4 regions of the Bradyrhizobium sp. USDA 4501 genome follow, and region 1 is predicted to be linked to each of the others. Evidence: riboswitches for the same ligand, from Rfam matches in the RefSeq annotation. Region 1 holds a riboswitch; each other region holds the start of a gene.
The links. Region 1 has a riboswitch for cobalamin ahead of ACVWZM_RS20950 (TonB-dependent receptor). Riboswitches for the same ligand answer to the same signal wherever they lie in the genome.
Positions count from the first base shown of each region.

Region 1 (3,205 bases):
ATCACCGGCGCCTCCACCGCGAGCACCCGGGCCAGTGCGACGCGGCTGCGCTCGCCGCCGGAGAGTTCGGTGACGCGGCGATCGCTGAATTCGGTGACGTCAACCGCCTGCATGGCGCGCAGCACCGCCTCCATATCCGTCTGCGACAGCCGCGCCGGATCGGTCGCGCCGTGCGGATAGCGGCCGAGCGCGACGATGTCGCGCGCCGGCAGCGGCCAGTGCACCATGTGCCCCTGCGGCAGATAGGCGAAACGCTTCGCGCGCTCGCGCAGCGGCAGCGACGCCAGCGGATCGCCGCCGATCCGGATCTCGCCGCCCGACGAAATCAGCCCGGCCAGTGCACGCAGCAGCGTGGTCTTGCCGGCGCCGTTCGGGCCGACCAGCGCGACCAGATGGCCCGACGGCAGCGACAGCGAGACATCGTGCAGCACCTTGCGGCTGCCGAGTGAGGCATTGAGCGCCGCGGCGGAGAGCAGCGTCATGCCACGCCTCCGCCGAGCGCGCGGCGCTCGCGCATGATCAGATAGAGGAAGAACGGCACGCCGATGATCGAGGTCAGCACGCCGACCTTGATGTCCGAGGTTGAAGGAATGATGCGCACCGCGATGTCGGCGGCGAGCAGCAGCGCCGAGCCGGTGAGCGCGCTCGGCACCAAGAGCCGCGCCGGATCGTGACCGATCACGGGACGCATCAGATGCGGCGCGACGAGGCCGATGAAACCGATCGTGCCGGTGACTGCGACCGCGCCGCCGACGCCAAGCGCCACGCCCGTGATCACGAAGAGCCGCAACCGCCCGACGTCGACGCCGAGGCTCTGCGCCGCCTCCTCGCCAAGCGTCAGCGCGCGGAAGGCGCTCGCCTGGCTGAGCAGGATGGCGGCGCCCGCGACGATGAAGGGCAGCGCCAGCGCCACGTGCTGGAAGCTGCGGTCCTCCAGCGAGCCGAGCAGCCAGAACGCGATCTCCAGCACCACAAACGGATTGCTCGAGAGATTCATCACCAGTGCGGTCGCGGCTCCCGCAAAGCTCGAGATCGCGAGCCCAGCGAGGATCAGGATCAACAGCCCGGCATTGCGGCCGGCGATCGCAAGCAGCGCGAACACCGAGCCGAACGCGGCGATGATCGCCACCACCGGCAGCGCGTAGGAGCGCACATCGGCGAGGCCCAGCGCGATCACCAGCACCGCGCCGAACGCCGCCGATTGCGGCGCGCCGAACAGCGACGGCGAGGCCAGCGGATTGCGCAGCAGCCCTTGCAGCGCCGCACCGGACAGCCCGAGAATGCCGCCGATCGCAAATGCCAGGATGGTGCGCGGCAGGCGGATCTCGCGCACGATCACCTGCGCCACATCGCTGCTGCCGCCGAACAGCGCCTCGACCACCGCGAGCGGCGACAGCCGCACCGGCCCGATGCCGAGCGAGAGCACACACAACAGGACCACGAGCGCGAGCAGCGCCGCCGTGGCGCCCCACCGGCGCCGCGCCGCGACCTCGGCCGCCAAGGCAAAATCCTGCACGCTCATCGGATCCATGCTCTTACAGCGATCGCCGTGGCAGACAAGCGACACTCGACAAAAACCGTGGCCGCGCGGCCGCCGCCCGACTTCCGCCGGATTGACTTTGCTACCCGGCCGAACCCTAGATGAACATGACGGTTCTTTCATGAGATGAAAAGGGAATGCGGTACGGGGAAACTTCCCCAACGCCGCGGCTGCCCCCGCAACTGTATGCGGTGAATCCTTCGTCACAGGCCACTGGGAATCTCGGTCCTGGGAAGGCGACGAAGGGTAACGACCCGCGAGCCAGGAGACCTGCCGTCAGCCGTGGTCACACGCGATGCTGCCGGTCGGGGAGTACAGGCATGAGCTTCACCTGATGCTGTGAGCACGATGGTGAGACTGGTTCGCGGTGACGTGCCACTGACGTTGCCGAGGCCTTGCTTATGTTCTCCTTCCCTTTCCATCGGCGGCGCCGCGCGCTTCTGCTCGCGTCGACGATGATCGCGCCGGCGATCCTTGTCTCCGCAGCGCGGGCGCAGGAGGCACCCGCTCCCGATCAGCTGCCGGCGATCGAAGTCACCAAGCCGGGCGACCAGAACGTCACGCGCGCCAGGCCGGCCGCTGACGAAGCGCCGGCGCCGCGACGCCCGGCGCCGGGCACCTCGCAAGGCAACAATACAGGCAGCGGAGCCGGATCGGGCACGACAGGGACCGGCGTGGCCACCGGAACGGGCGGCACCGGCGGCCGCCAGTTCGCCGGCATTGTCGGCTCCTCCTCGGCCGTGATCACCGCCGACGACATCGCGCATTCGCCGGTGCAGTCGTTACCCGAGATCCTCGCGCAGGTGCCGGGCGTGCAGCTGCAAACGCCCTATGGCGGACCGAACGGCGCCAAGACGTCGGTCGACCTGCGCGGCTTCGGCGCATTCGCGACCGACAATACCCTTTTCCTGCTCAACGGCCGCCGCCTCAACGACGTCGACAAGGCCGGCTTCGACCTCACCACGATTCCGCTCGATTCGATCGAGCGCATCGAGATCACGCGCGGCAACAGCGGCGCGGTGCTCTACGGCGACAACGCGGTGGGCGGCGTCGTCAACATCATCACCAAGACCGGCGTCGGCGGCCCGCCGACGACGATGCGGGCCGAGGCCGGAGTTGGCTCGTTCAACACCCGCATGGCCGCGGTCTCCGCGGCGCTCAATTCCGGCCCGTGGTCCACCTCGTTCTACGGCAACGGCATCAAGTCGGACGGCTACCGCGTCAACAATGCGCTCGACCAGCGCAACGCCGTCGGCAACATCAACTACACGACGCCTGATCTCACCGCCTTCCTGACCGTCACCGGCAGCGACCAGAAGCTCGGCCTACCCGGCGGACGGCTGGTCGATCCGTCGATCGGCGTGAACGAGCTGCTCACCGATCGCCGCGGCGCCGCGACGCCCTTCGACTATGCCAACCAGCAGACCGCCAGCGTCACCGCCGGCTTCACCAAGACGCTGATGAACGGCGTCGACCTCATCGTCGACGGCGGCTGGCGGCAGCGCGAGACGCAGAGCGGCTTCTTCGGCACGGTGCCGACCATCAGCTTCGCCTCGACCTACAATGACGCCGCGCTGCAGACCTGGTCGCTGACGCCGCGGCTCAGCGTCAAGAATGTGATGCTGGGCGTGCCGTCGACGATCCTGACCGGCATCGACTATTACG
Region 1 covers NZ_JBSSEX010000001.1:4,590,868-4,594,072, reverse strand. Annotated here, with positions in the region: gene ACVWZM_RS20960 (ABC transporter ATP-binding protein) at 1-482, opposite strand, end outside; gene ACVWZM_RS20955 (FecCD family ABC transporter permease) at 479-1,522, opposite strand; cobalamin riboswitch at 1,635-1,832, shown strand; gene ACVWZM_RS20950 (TonB-dependent receptor) at 1,942-3,205, shown strand, end outside.

Region 2 (3,205 bases), 3.9 Mb from region 1:
TTCAGGCGCGCAAAACTCTCCAGCACCGCGCCCATCAGCGATGGTTTCATGCCGGCATATTCGCGCGCGCGTGCGGTGGCGATCCGTTTGCCGTGCACGATGACCTGGGCGCCGACATCGGTCTCGGGCTTCAGCAGCACCGGGTTCATGTCGGTGTGCGGCTCGACGCCGGCGGCGAGCGCCTGCAACGCCTGTGCGCGGCCGATCTCGCCGCCATCGACGGTCACGGCGGCGTTGTTCGACATGTTCTGCGGCTTGAACGGCAGCACGCGCAGGCCGCGCCGTCTGGCGGCGCGGGCGAGGCCGGCGACGATGAGCGATTTGCCCACGTCCGAGCCGGCTCCCTGGATCATCAATGCGCGCGCCATCGTGATGCCCGTCAGAACTCGACGCCCGGCTGGGCCTTGATGCCGGAGCGGAACGGATGCTTTACCAGCGTCATCTCGGTGACGAGATCGGCAATCTCGATTAGCTCCTCCTTGGCGTTGCGCCCGGTGAGCACGACATGGGTCATCGGCGGCTTCGACGTGGTCAGGAAGTCGACGACATCGGCGATCGCGAGGTAGTCGTAGCGTAGCGCGATGTTGATCTCGTCGAGCACGACCATGCGCAGGCTCGGGTCTGCGATCAGCTGCTTGGCCTTTTCCCAGCCGGCTTGCGCTGCCGCGATGTCGCGGGCGCGATCCTGCGTCTCCCAGGTAAAGCCTTCGCCCATGGCGTGAAATTGACAGAGATCGCCGAAATGCCCGGTGAGCAGGCGGCGCTCGCCGGTATCCCAGGCGCCCTTGATGAACTGCACCACGGCGCAGGGAAAGCCGTGCGCCACACAGCGCACGATCATGCCGAACGCGGAGGACGATTTTCCTTTGCCGGCGCCGGTATGAACGATGATCAGGCCCTTTTCACCGCTCTTGGTCGCCATGATGCGGTCGCGGGCGGCCTTCTTTTTCGCCATCTTGTCCGCGTGGCGCGCATCCGGCGAAAGATCGGTGCCGACGGCGCCGTCTTCAGCGTCCTTTCCATCAGAAGTCATCACATTCCTTCGGCTTGACAAGTGCGAGGCTTGGACGAATGGTGGTCCTGCGTTGGTTCCTGTCCTACGACAGGCGAAGAGGGAATGCGATAGGGCTCCGCTAAATCGGGCCCGAAGCGCAGCCGCCCCCGCGACCGTGACCGGAGAGATGCCCAAGCCACTGATTCCATACGGAGTCGGGAAGGTGGGCATCGAAGGGTAAAACCTGCTCCGCAAGCCGGGAGACCTGCCAACGCAGCATGTTGTGAAACCGGCGGACGGGGTGTTCCGCGACGGGGAACGAACCTGTCCAAAATCGGTTCGTGTGCCTCATCGCTTCCCGCTGTCAATCCAGGAAGGGCGATGAGCGTTACACTTCATGTCTGCATCACCTGCCGCGCCGGCCGGACGCCGGCGGAACGTGAGCTCGCGCCCGGTGCACGCCTGCATGCCGCGCTTGTCGAGGCCGGCGTGCCTGATGACGTCAATCTGGTTCCCGTCGCATGCCTGTCGGCCTGCAGCCAGGGTTGCTCGGTCGCGCTCAGCGCGCCGGGGCGCTGGTCCTATGTCTACGGCCGACTGTCCGCTGATAATGCCGCGGATGTGATCGCCGGTGCCTCCGCCTATGCGGCGGCGCCCGACGGCATCGTGCCGTGGCGCAGCCGTCCGGAAATCTTCCGCAAGCAATCGCTCGCCCGCATTCCACCTCTTCCCGTCGTGCCGGAGGCCGCAGAATGACCACGCTCGCCAAAATTCCGGTCACCGTCGTGACCGGCTTTCTCGGCTCCGGCAAGACGACGCTGATCCAGCATCTGATCCGCAATGCCAACGGCAAGAAGCTCGCGGTGCTGGTCAACGAATTCGGCAGCGAAGGCGTCGACGGCGACATCCTGAAGTCGTGCGCCGACGCCAATTGTCCGGCCGAGAACATCGTCGAACTCGCCAATGGCTGTATCTGCTGCACCGTCGCCGATGATTTCATCCCGGCGATGGAGCAGTTGCTGGCGCGGAACGTGAAGCCCGATCACATCGTGATCGAAACTTCCGGGCTCGCGCTGCCGAAGCCGCTGCTGAAAGCGTTCGACTGGCCGGAGATCCGTTCGCGGATCACGGTCGACGGCGTGATCGCGCTCGCCGACGCCGAGGCCGTCGCCGCCGGCCGTTTTGCGCCTGATCCGGCCGCGGTGGATGCGCAGCGTGCGGCGGACGACAATCTCGACCACGAGACGCCGCTGTCGGAAGTGTTCGAGGACCAGATCGCATGTGCCGATATCGTGCTGCTGACCAAGGCGGACCTCGCGGGGGCGGAGGGGATCAAGGCAGCGAAAGAGGTGATCGCGGCCGAGATGCCGCGCGAGGTGCCGATGTTGCCCGTCGTCGACGGCACGATCGACGCGCGCGTGATCCTCGGGCTCGGGGCGGCGGCGGAAAGCGATCTCGCGGCGCGGCCGTCGCATCACGATGGCGAGGAGGAACACGAGCACGACGATTTCAATTCCGTCGTGATCGATCTTCCGGAAGTTTCGGATGTCGACGCGCTGGTCGCCTCGATCAAGGGGCTGGCGCGCGAGCAGAACGTGCTGCGCGCCAAGGGCTACATCGCGGTCGAAGGCAAGCCGATGCGGCTGTTGGTGCAATCGGTCGGCGAGCGGGTGCGGCATCAGTTCGACATGCCCTGGGGTGCACGGGCGCGGCAGTCGAAGCTCGTCGTGATCGGCGAACATGCCGACATCGATGAAGCCGCGATCAGGGCACGGCTTGGTGTCTGATGCACGTCGTCTTCCGCGAGAGCCGCGGCCTTGAGGAGACCGCGACGCCAAGGGACCTCGGCCAGGATCCGGCCGATCTCGTGGTGTTGTCGTTTTCCGACAGCGATCTTGCTGCCTTCGCGGCCGGCTGGCGGCGCGGCCGTGCTGCGCTGCCGTCGCTGCGGCTCGCCAATCTCGCGGAGCTGCGCCATCCGCTGTCGGTCGATACCTATATCGAGCGGACGCTCTCGCACGCCCGCGGCATTCTGGTGCGGCTGATCGGCGGCGAGCCCTATTGGTCATACGGGCTGGCCGCGGTGCATCGGCTGGCGAAGGAGCGCGGCATTGCCCTGGTCGTGCTGCCGGCCGATGGCCGCGACGATCAGCGACTCGATGAATTCTCGACCTTGCCGATCTCGACGCTGCGCCGCCTCAAGGTGCTGTG
Region 2 covers NZ_JBSSEX010000001.1:653,430-656,634, reverse strand. Annotated here, with positions in the region: gene ACVWZM_RS03115 (cobyric acid synthase) at 1-368, opposite strand, end outside; gene cobO (cob(I)yrinic acid a,c-diamide adenosyltransferase) at 380-1,033, opposite strand; cobalamin riboswitch at 1,070-1,281, shown strand; gene ACVWZM_RS03105 (DUF1636 family protein) at 1,376-1,750, shown strand; gene cobW (cobalamin biosynthesis protein CobW) at 1,747-2,781, shown strand; gene cobN (cobaltochelatase subunit CobN) at 2,781-3,205, shown strand, end outside.
Region 2: it holds a riboswitch for cobalamin, as region 1 does, so the genes downstream of both, ACVWZM_RS03105 (DUF1636 family protein) here and ACVWZM_RS20950 (TonB-dependent receptor) in region 1, are expected to answer to the same signal.

Region 3 (3,205 bases), 840 kb from region 1:
CCGCCGGTAGGGTTGCCGGGATCGGGAATCGTGAGCCCGGTCTTGACGATCTCGTAGGCGGCCAGCGTCCACTCGCCGCGGCCGCCCCAGAACGACTGCTTGACCCCGATCTCGGTCTGCTTGCCGGTCGCAAGCTGGAATGTCTTCTGCGTGGTCGACAGTGAGATCAGATTGCTGACCGGATCGACGCCGACCGCGTACTGGCCATAGAACGCGAGGTTCTTGATCGGCTCGTAAACGAGGCCCGCGCGCCAGCTAGTGCCCGATAGCGTCGTCTCAAAACTGTTTGCCGGCGTCTTGTAGTCGGTGCGGTCCACTCCGGGGCGATCATACCTGACCCCGGTCACCAGCGACAACTGATCGGTCAGCGAGAGCCGATCCTCGGCGAACAGCGCGTATTGATTGACGATCGCGTTGAAGCCCGGCGTGGTCGCCGTCGTCGTGGCGAAGAACGATCCGGGATCGAACACATAAGGATTGACCGACGACGCGCCGCCATAGGGCGAGTTGTTGGTATGGGTGAAGTCGATCCGGTTGACGTCGAACCCGGCGACGACCTGGTTCGCAAGGCCGAACACGTGGCCGCTGAAGGTCGTATCCATCCGGTTGCCGAGCTGCTTCTGGTCGTGGAAGATCTCGATATAGCTCGTGCGATCGATCAGCTGGGTCTTCGGATTCCAGGTGTGGTTCTCGATGTCGCGCCAGTGCCGCTCGCTGGTCAGGTAATACAGCGTGTTGTTGACCTTGATGCCGTCGGCGACGTCCCACTCGGTCTTGAACCGGGTCCAGCTGTCCTGATAGCGGATCGCGCTGTCCGCTGCATTGTAGTTCTTGAAACGCAGCGCGTCCTGGATCGCGCCGTTGATCAGCGGCGTGCCGAAATAGCGCGACGGGCTGCGATCGCCGTAATCTTCCGAGAGCGTGAAGGCGAGATTGTCCGACGCCTGCACCCGCACGGCAGCGGAGACCACCGCGTTCGAGGTCTTGTCGCGATCGACCCAGCTGTCCGACATGTTGCCGGTGGCGTTGATGCGGTACGACACATTGGGATTGATCGGACCGGTGCTGTCCACCGAGAGCCGCCGCGTCATGTTGCTGTCGAGCGAAACCTCGGCCTCGTTATAGGGCGTGCTCTGCGGCTTCTTCGGAATCACGTTGATGACGCCGCCGATCGCGCCTTCGCCGTACAGCACCGAGGCCGGGCCGCGCAGCACTTCGATGCGCTGCGTCGACCAGGTGTCATAGGGGAACGTCAGCGTGCCGGAGCCGATATAGAAGCGCGTGCCGTCATACAGCGTCATCACCGAGTTGCTGCCGGCAAAGCCGCGGGTGCTGAACGACAGGCCGCCATTGCCTGGCGCCGGCGTTGCGACGAACCCGGCCGCGTCCTGGGTGACGGCATCGAGCACATTATGCTGGCCGCGTTCAGCGATGGTCTGCGCCGTGATGATCTCGACGCTGGCCGGCGTCTGCAGCGGCGTCAGGTTGAGACGACTGCCGGTGCCGCCCTGCGTGGTGGCATTGAGCGTCGGCGATGCCGATCCCGGTACGCCCGACGCCGCGACGCGCGGGGCGTTGCCGGCTGTTGCAGGCCTCGGCCGTGGCCGCGCCGCAGCGGTCATGTCACGGCTGCGCGCCGCAGGCTTCGGCTTTGCCGCAGCGGAAGGCGCGACCTCAATCGGATCGAGTCTGGTTGGTGGCGGCGTTTGTGCCGAGCCTTCGACCGGCAACAACAATGATGACAGGGAGCAGAGAAGACCGAGGCGCCATTTGCGCGCAACGGGAGAGGACGGAGACATGAAAAGGACTCGCGGTAACGTGGCACGTCACCGCGAACGTGGACTGGCGCATTGCCAAAAAAGGCAGTGCTCCGATCCCACCAGGACGCCCCCGCCCGATGTGCTCGCGTGTGACCACGACTGACGGCAGGTCTCCTGGCTCACGGGTCATCGCCTGTCGACGCCTTCCCGGGCCGATGGCCCAGTGGCAAAATTGACGAAAGGCTCGCCGTTTACAGTTGCGGGGACAGCTGCGGCATTGGGGTTACCCTCGCACCGCATTCCCTTTTGATCCCCGAAGGGAACCGTCGGCAAAAACGATAGGTGGTGCCGGCAAGGCTGTCAATTCGATGCGATTGTCGCACACATGCTTTGCGAGATGCTGCTGCGGCGATGACACAGCGACGTCGAGGGCTGACGCCGAAAGGCAACCCGTCATCCTGAGGAGCGCGGCACGCGCGTCTCGAAGGATGCACGGCCCGGCTGGTGGCCGATTCATCCTTCGAGACGCCGCTTCCCTCGCACCTCAGTATGACGGGAAACGTAGGTTCGCGTCACTGAGCCTCGACGCATCCCTGCATCACCTCATCAATCTCCGCGCGCGACAGCGCACCCATCTCGGCGATGAACACGATGCGCGTGCGCGGCACGCCGGGCGACGGCACGCCGCCCGCAGCCAAGGTCGCGCGGCCGCCGGCGAGGTGAAGCACGGTCAGCCGCCCGGGCTGCTCCACCGTCTCGAACAATCCCTTCGCCCGCGCCAGCTTCGGCGCCAGTCTGCCGATCGCCTGCTGCAAGCGCGGCAGCACGACGGGCCGCTCCGAGGTCCAGCTCAGCGTGTCGAAGCGATCGGACGACGGCCGTCGCGGCGCGGTCTCGCGCGGCGCCGACACATGATCGAGGTCCGCTGGGAACAGCAGCGCGGCCGGCACCTCGCCATGCAAGGCATCGACCACCACGGCCGCCGGACGCACCGCGCGCACGGCGTCGCGGATCGCGGCGCACGCAGCGGCGTCAGTCAGATCGACCTTGCTCAGCGCCACCACATCCGCCGCCCGGAGCTGCGAGCGCAGCAGCGCATCGTTCAGCATCGCCGCAGGCTGCGTCGCGTCGACCACGCACAGCACGGTCTCCAGCGGCGCCTCCTTCCAGATCACGGGATCCATCAGGTTGCGCACGATGTCGGCGGGATCGGCGATCCCGCTGGTCTCGATCACGATGAATTCGGGACGCGGATCACGCCGCAGCAACGTGGCGAGCGTGCGCAGCAGGGCGCCCTCCAGCGTGCAGCAGATGCAGCCATTGCTCAGGCTGACCACGCCGTCGCTGGCGCCGGCGATCAGCTCGGCGTCGATATTGATCGCACCGAAATCGTTGACCACGGCGGCGATGCGCCGCCCTTGCGCATGCGCCAGCAGATGGTTGAC
Region 3 covers NZ_JBSSEX010000001.1:5,426,698-5,429,902, reverse strand. Annotated here, with positions in the region: gene ACVWZM_RS24725 (TonB-dependent receptor) at 1-1,799, opposite strand, end outside; cobalamin riboswitch at 1,908-2,103, opposite strand; gene ACVWZM_RS24720 (CobW family GTP-binding protein) at 2,333-3,205, opposite strand, start outside.
Region 3: it holds a riboswitch for cobalamin, as region 1 does, so the genes downstream of both, ACVWZM_RS24725 (TonB-dependent receptor) here and ACVWZM_RS20950 (TonB-dependent receptor) in region 1, are expected to answer to the same signal.

Region 4 (3,205 bases), 2.8 Mb from region 1:
GAAGTCCGGCGGACCGTCACGGCCAACTGCGATTCAGCAAGACTTTGAGCAACATTCTTATCACCCGCGAGCGCCCGCGCTAGGATCGCAAGCTCACGCATCTTCTGTACCGAAAAGGCAAGCCAACTCTTGAGATCGGATGCAAGTCCGGTCTCCAGTTCAACATCGACGGGCACATGGAGCAGCGAGCAGGACGGAGCGATCTGAACACGATCCCTGCCCAGCTTCGCAATGGCGGGATCCAGTTGCTGGCGGAGCGTCGACAGGTTCGACCGCCATACATTTCGTCCGTCGACGACGCCGAGAGACATGACGAGATCACTTCGCCGCGCAGCAATGATCCGGCTCAACAGATTCGGTGCGCGAACCAAATCCACGTGCAGTCCGGCAACGGGCATGTTCAAAGCTATGTCCAGATTATCGCCGAGATCACCGAAATAGCTCGCGACCATGATCTTGACGTCTGGTACTTCCCTGGCGAGCCGATCGTAGACACGCAGCAAAGATCTTCGCGCTTCCTCCTCCAGATCAAGGACCAGGCAGGGCTCGTCGCATTGAACCCAGCTTGCTCCCCTTTTGCCTAGTTCTTGCAGAACCTCGATGTAGACCGGTATTAGCTCATCCAGGAGAGACAGCGGCTGAAACGCGGGATCCGCACTCTTGCCAAGCTTCAAGAATGTGACCGGCCCGATCAGGACAGGGCGCGTCTGGAACCCCAGGGCCTTGGCTTCCTCATACTCCTCGATAGGCTTGCGAGAGGATAGGCGGAACCTCTGTCCCTGATGAAATTCAGGAACCATGTAGTGGTAGTTGGTGTCGAACCACTTGGTCATCTCCTGTGCGGGCGCGCTAGATCCGCCCGATCCGTGGCCGCAACTCGTATTCTGGCGATCGCATTGTGAACCGCGCGCCATGTCGAAGTACGTCTTGAGCGAAACCGATTCGATTTTCGACGCATAGACTTCCGGGATGGCACCAACCATGACAGAGGTGTCGAGCACTTGGTCGTACAACGAAAAATCGTTGGACGGAATGACGGTGACACCGAGGGATTTTTGGCGGGCCCAGTTCGCAGCACGCAGGCCAGCTGCGGCCTCGAGCAATTGCTGTTCGCTGATTGCGCCGGCCCAGTAACTTTCAAGCGCGCGTTTGAGCTCGCGTCTTGGACCGATCCGAGGCGTTCCAAGCGTGGCAACCGGAAGGGAGAGAAGAGACATAGCGCTAACCCCGTAGTTGGGGGCAAAGGCCAAGGCGGACGCAAGCAGGATCGCCCGAGCGGCGGCGGCTTGGCGCACCACCGGGACACCCCGCCCGTGGACGTATATGTGGTCGAGGTAGGTCTCCTGGCTCGCGGGTCATCGCTGCTGTCCGGCCTTCCCGAAGCCGCACGGGCTTCAGTGACTTTGTTGGACGGCGGCTCGCCGCTTACAGTTGCGGGGGCAGCGCCGGCATGTTCACCGGCTTCCCTCTTAGCTCCGAATCCAGCGGGACCGGAGAACCTCTACGATTTGGATTATCGGCAAGAGACCTCTTCCGTCAACCTCTCAGATGACTCTCTCACGTCAATGCTGCCATCATCAGTGACTCAAAATGATAAACGTCGAAAGTTGATCACGCGATTGGAAGCTTATCCAATAGACGCAGTCTGCAATATATGTGTCGAAAGGATTGTCGAAGGCGCAGGTCGCGGCGCTTCGAGTGTATTTCGGTCTCTCGACAGTCAAGAGCCGCGCCAGGGACAACACACCTGCGAAAACTCCATCAGCAACCGGTCGCCATATTGATCTACGAGCCAACCAATCCTGGTAGGCGATTTGCGGTCTCTGATGACGCTAATACTCGGGCATGCATATCGATTCGCCTCGACGAACACCGGAAGGCCCGCAATGACAATGGCTGTTTGGAGCGCTGTCGGCGTCCTTGCTGTCACCCTCTTTGCGGTCGGCCCGTTCGGGGGCTGGTAAGAGTTCATGAATCAATCCGTCAGACAACTGCTCTCGAGAATGTTGAGCAACTCAAGAGGAAGCTAGCGCGACTTGATCGTTTCTCGCTTGCCGCGTGTCGCGACTGGAAACGGTCATCCCACCATGAATGCGGAGCCGAGGCAGCTGGACTGAGCGGACTGCAACATCGTGCGCGTAGGTAGAAACCCGCGCACCATATCATCTGCCTGCCCCAGAACGCGCTTTCGACGATTCCACACGCCCGGCGGTGACGAGTGGTTTTGCTTATCATCATTACAAGCCGATAGCGATCGCAGGCGTTCGGGTGACCGCGCCGGACCAGACGGTTCAACAGCACTCCAAAGTGCGCCCCGATTTCTCATCCGTAAATCGGCAGCGGCCTTCGCTTTGGCCTCGAAGATCGGCACGACAAAAGCTGAACAAGCTCGAGCGGATCGGCTGAATGGAAACATAGAAACGAGCGTAGGTCGGAAAGCCGACAAACACTGCACGAATCTGGCGGGATTTGCCGGCTATTTCCTGGCACGAAGAATGCAAGCTCAAGGGTGCCCAGGCTTCTCCTCCTGGGCAGGTCCAGCACAGCAAATTGGGGTTGTGGCTGGCCCACTGAAGTTAGCGGCGCGTGACCCGAGGGGACAGCGCCTGCTCGCGCGGGACATCGGCAGGTGCCCGCGTCACGTTGCCGCTAACTTCTTCCGATCGAGCATAGCATTGAAGGCTGCCGCTTTGACGTGTGGATGAAAAATCGATGGTCCGGCCGTTATGAAGAGAATGTCTGCAAGAGGCGTGCTTTGCCTCTGTCAATCGCTAATTTTCGTTGCTGGGCTTGTTGCGACGGGCAACACTGCGCGAGCCGTCGAAAGCGCGCTCGTCGAACGAGTCAAGTCAACCTGGCGAGCGCGAGACGGTGAGACAATCGAGCACATTGTCTCCAAAGTTTCGAAAGTGGCGCAATTCGTCCCTCGAAACTGGGGAATCGCCGAAAGCGTCGACCACACTGAGTATGTTTACCTTTCCTGGACCAGGCATCAGGATAACAGATCAGACGAACATTACGTTATTACCTGGAAAGTCGGGACCGACGGAAAGATTGAAGTTGCGTCTCCCTATGCAAAGCCTATCGAACTCGGCTGGCGCGCCCTGGCGCTTTCACTCATCGCCAGTGAAGTCACCGACGGCGAAAAAGACGCAAACCTTCGTTTTCTGCATAATCCGGTCAATTTCAACTTTGTCGCGACTGC
Region 4 covers NZ_JBSSEX010000001.1:1,747,140-1,750,344, forward strand. Annotated here, with positions in the region: gene metE (5-methyltetrahydropteroyltriglutamate--homocysteine S-methyltransferase) at 1-1,217, opposite strand, end outside; cobalamin riboswitch at 1,317-1,518, opposite strand; gene ACVWZM_RS08145 (nodulate formation efficiency C protein) at 2,910-3,205, shown strand, end outside.
Region 4: it holds a riboswitch for cobalamin, as region 1 does, so the genes downstream of both, metE (5-methyltetrahydropteroyltriglutamate--homocysteine S-methyltransferase) here and ACVWZM_RS20950 (TonB-dependent receptor) in region 1, are expected to answer to the same signal.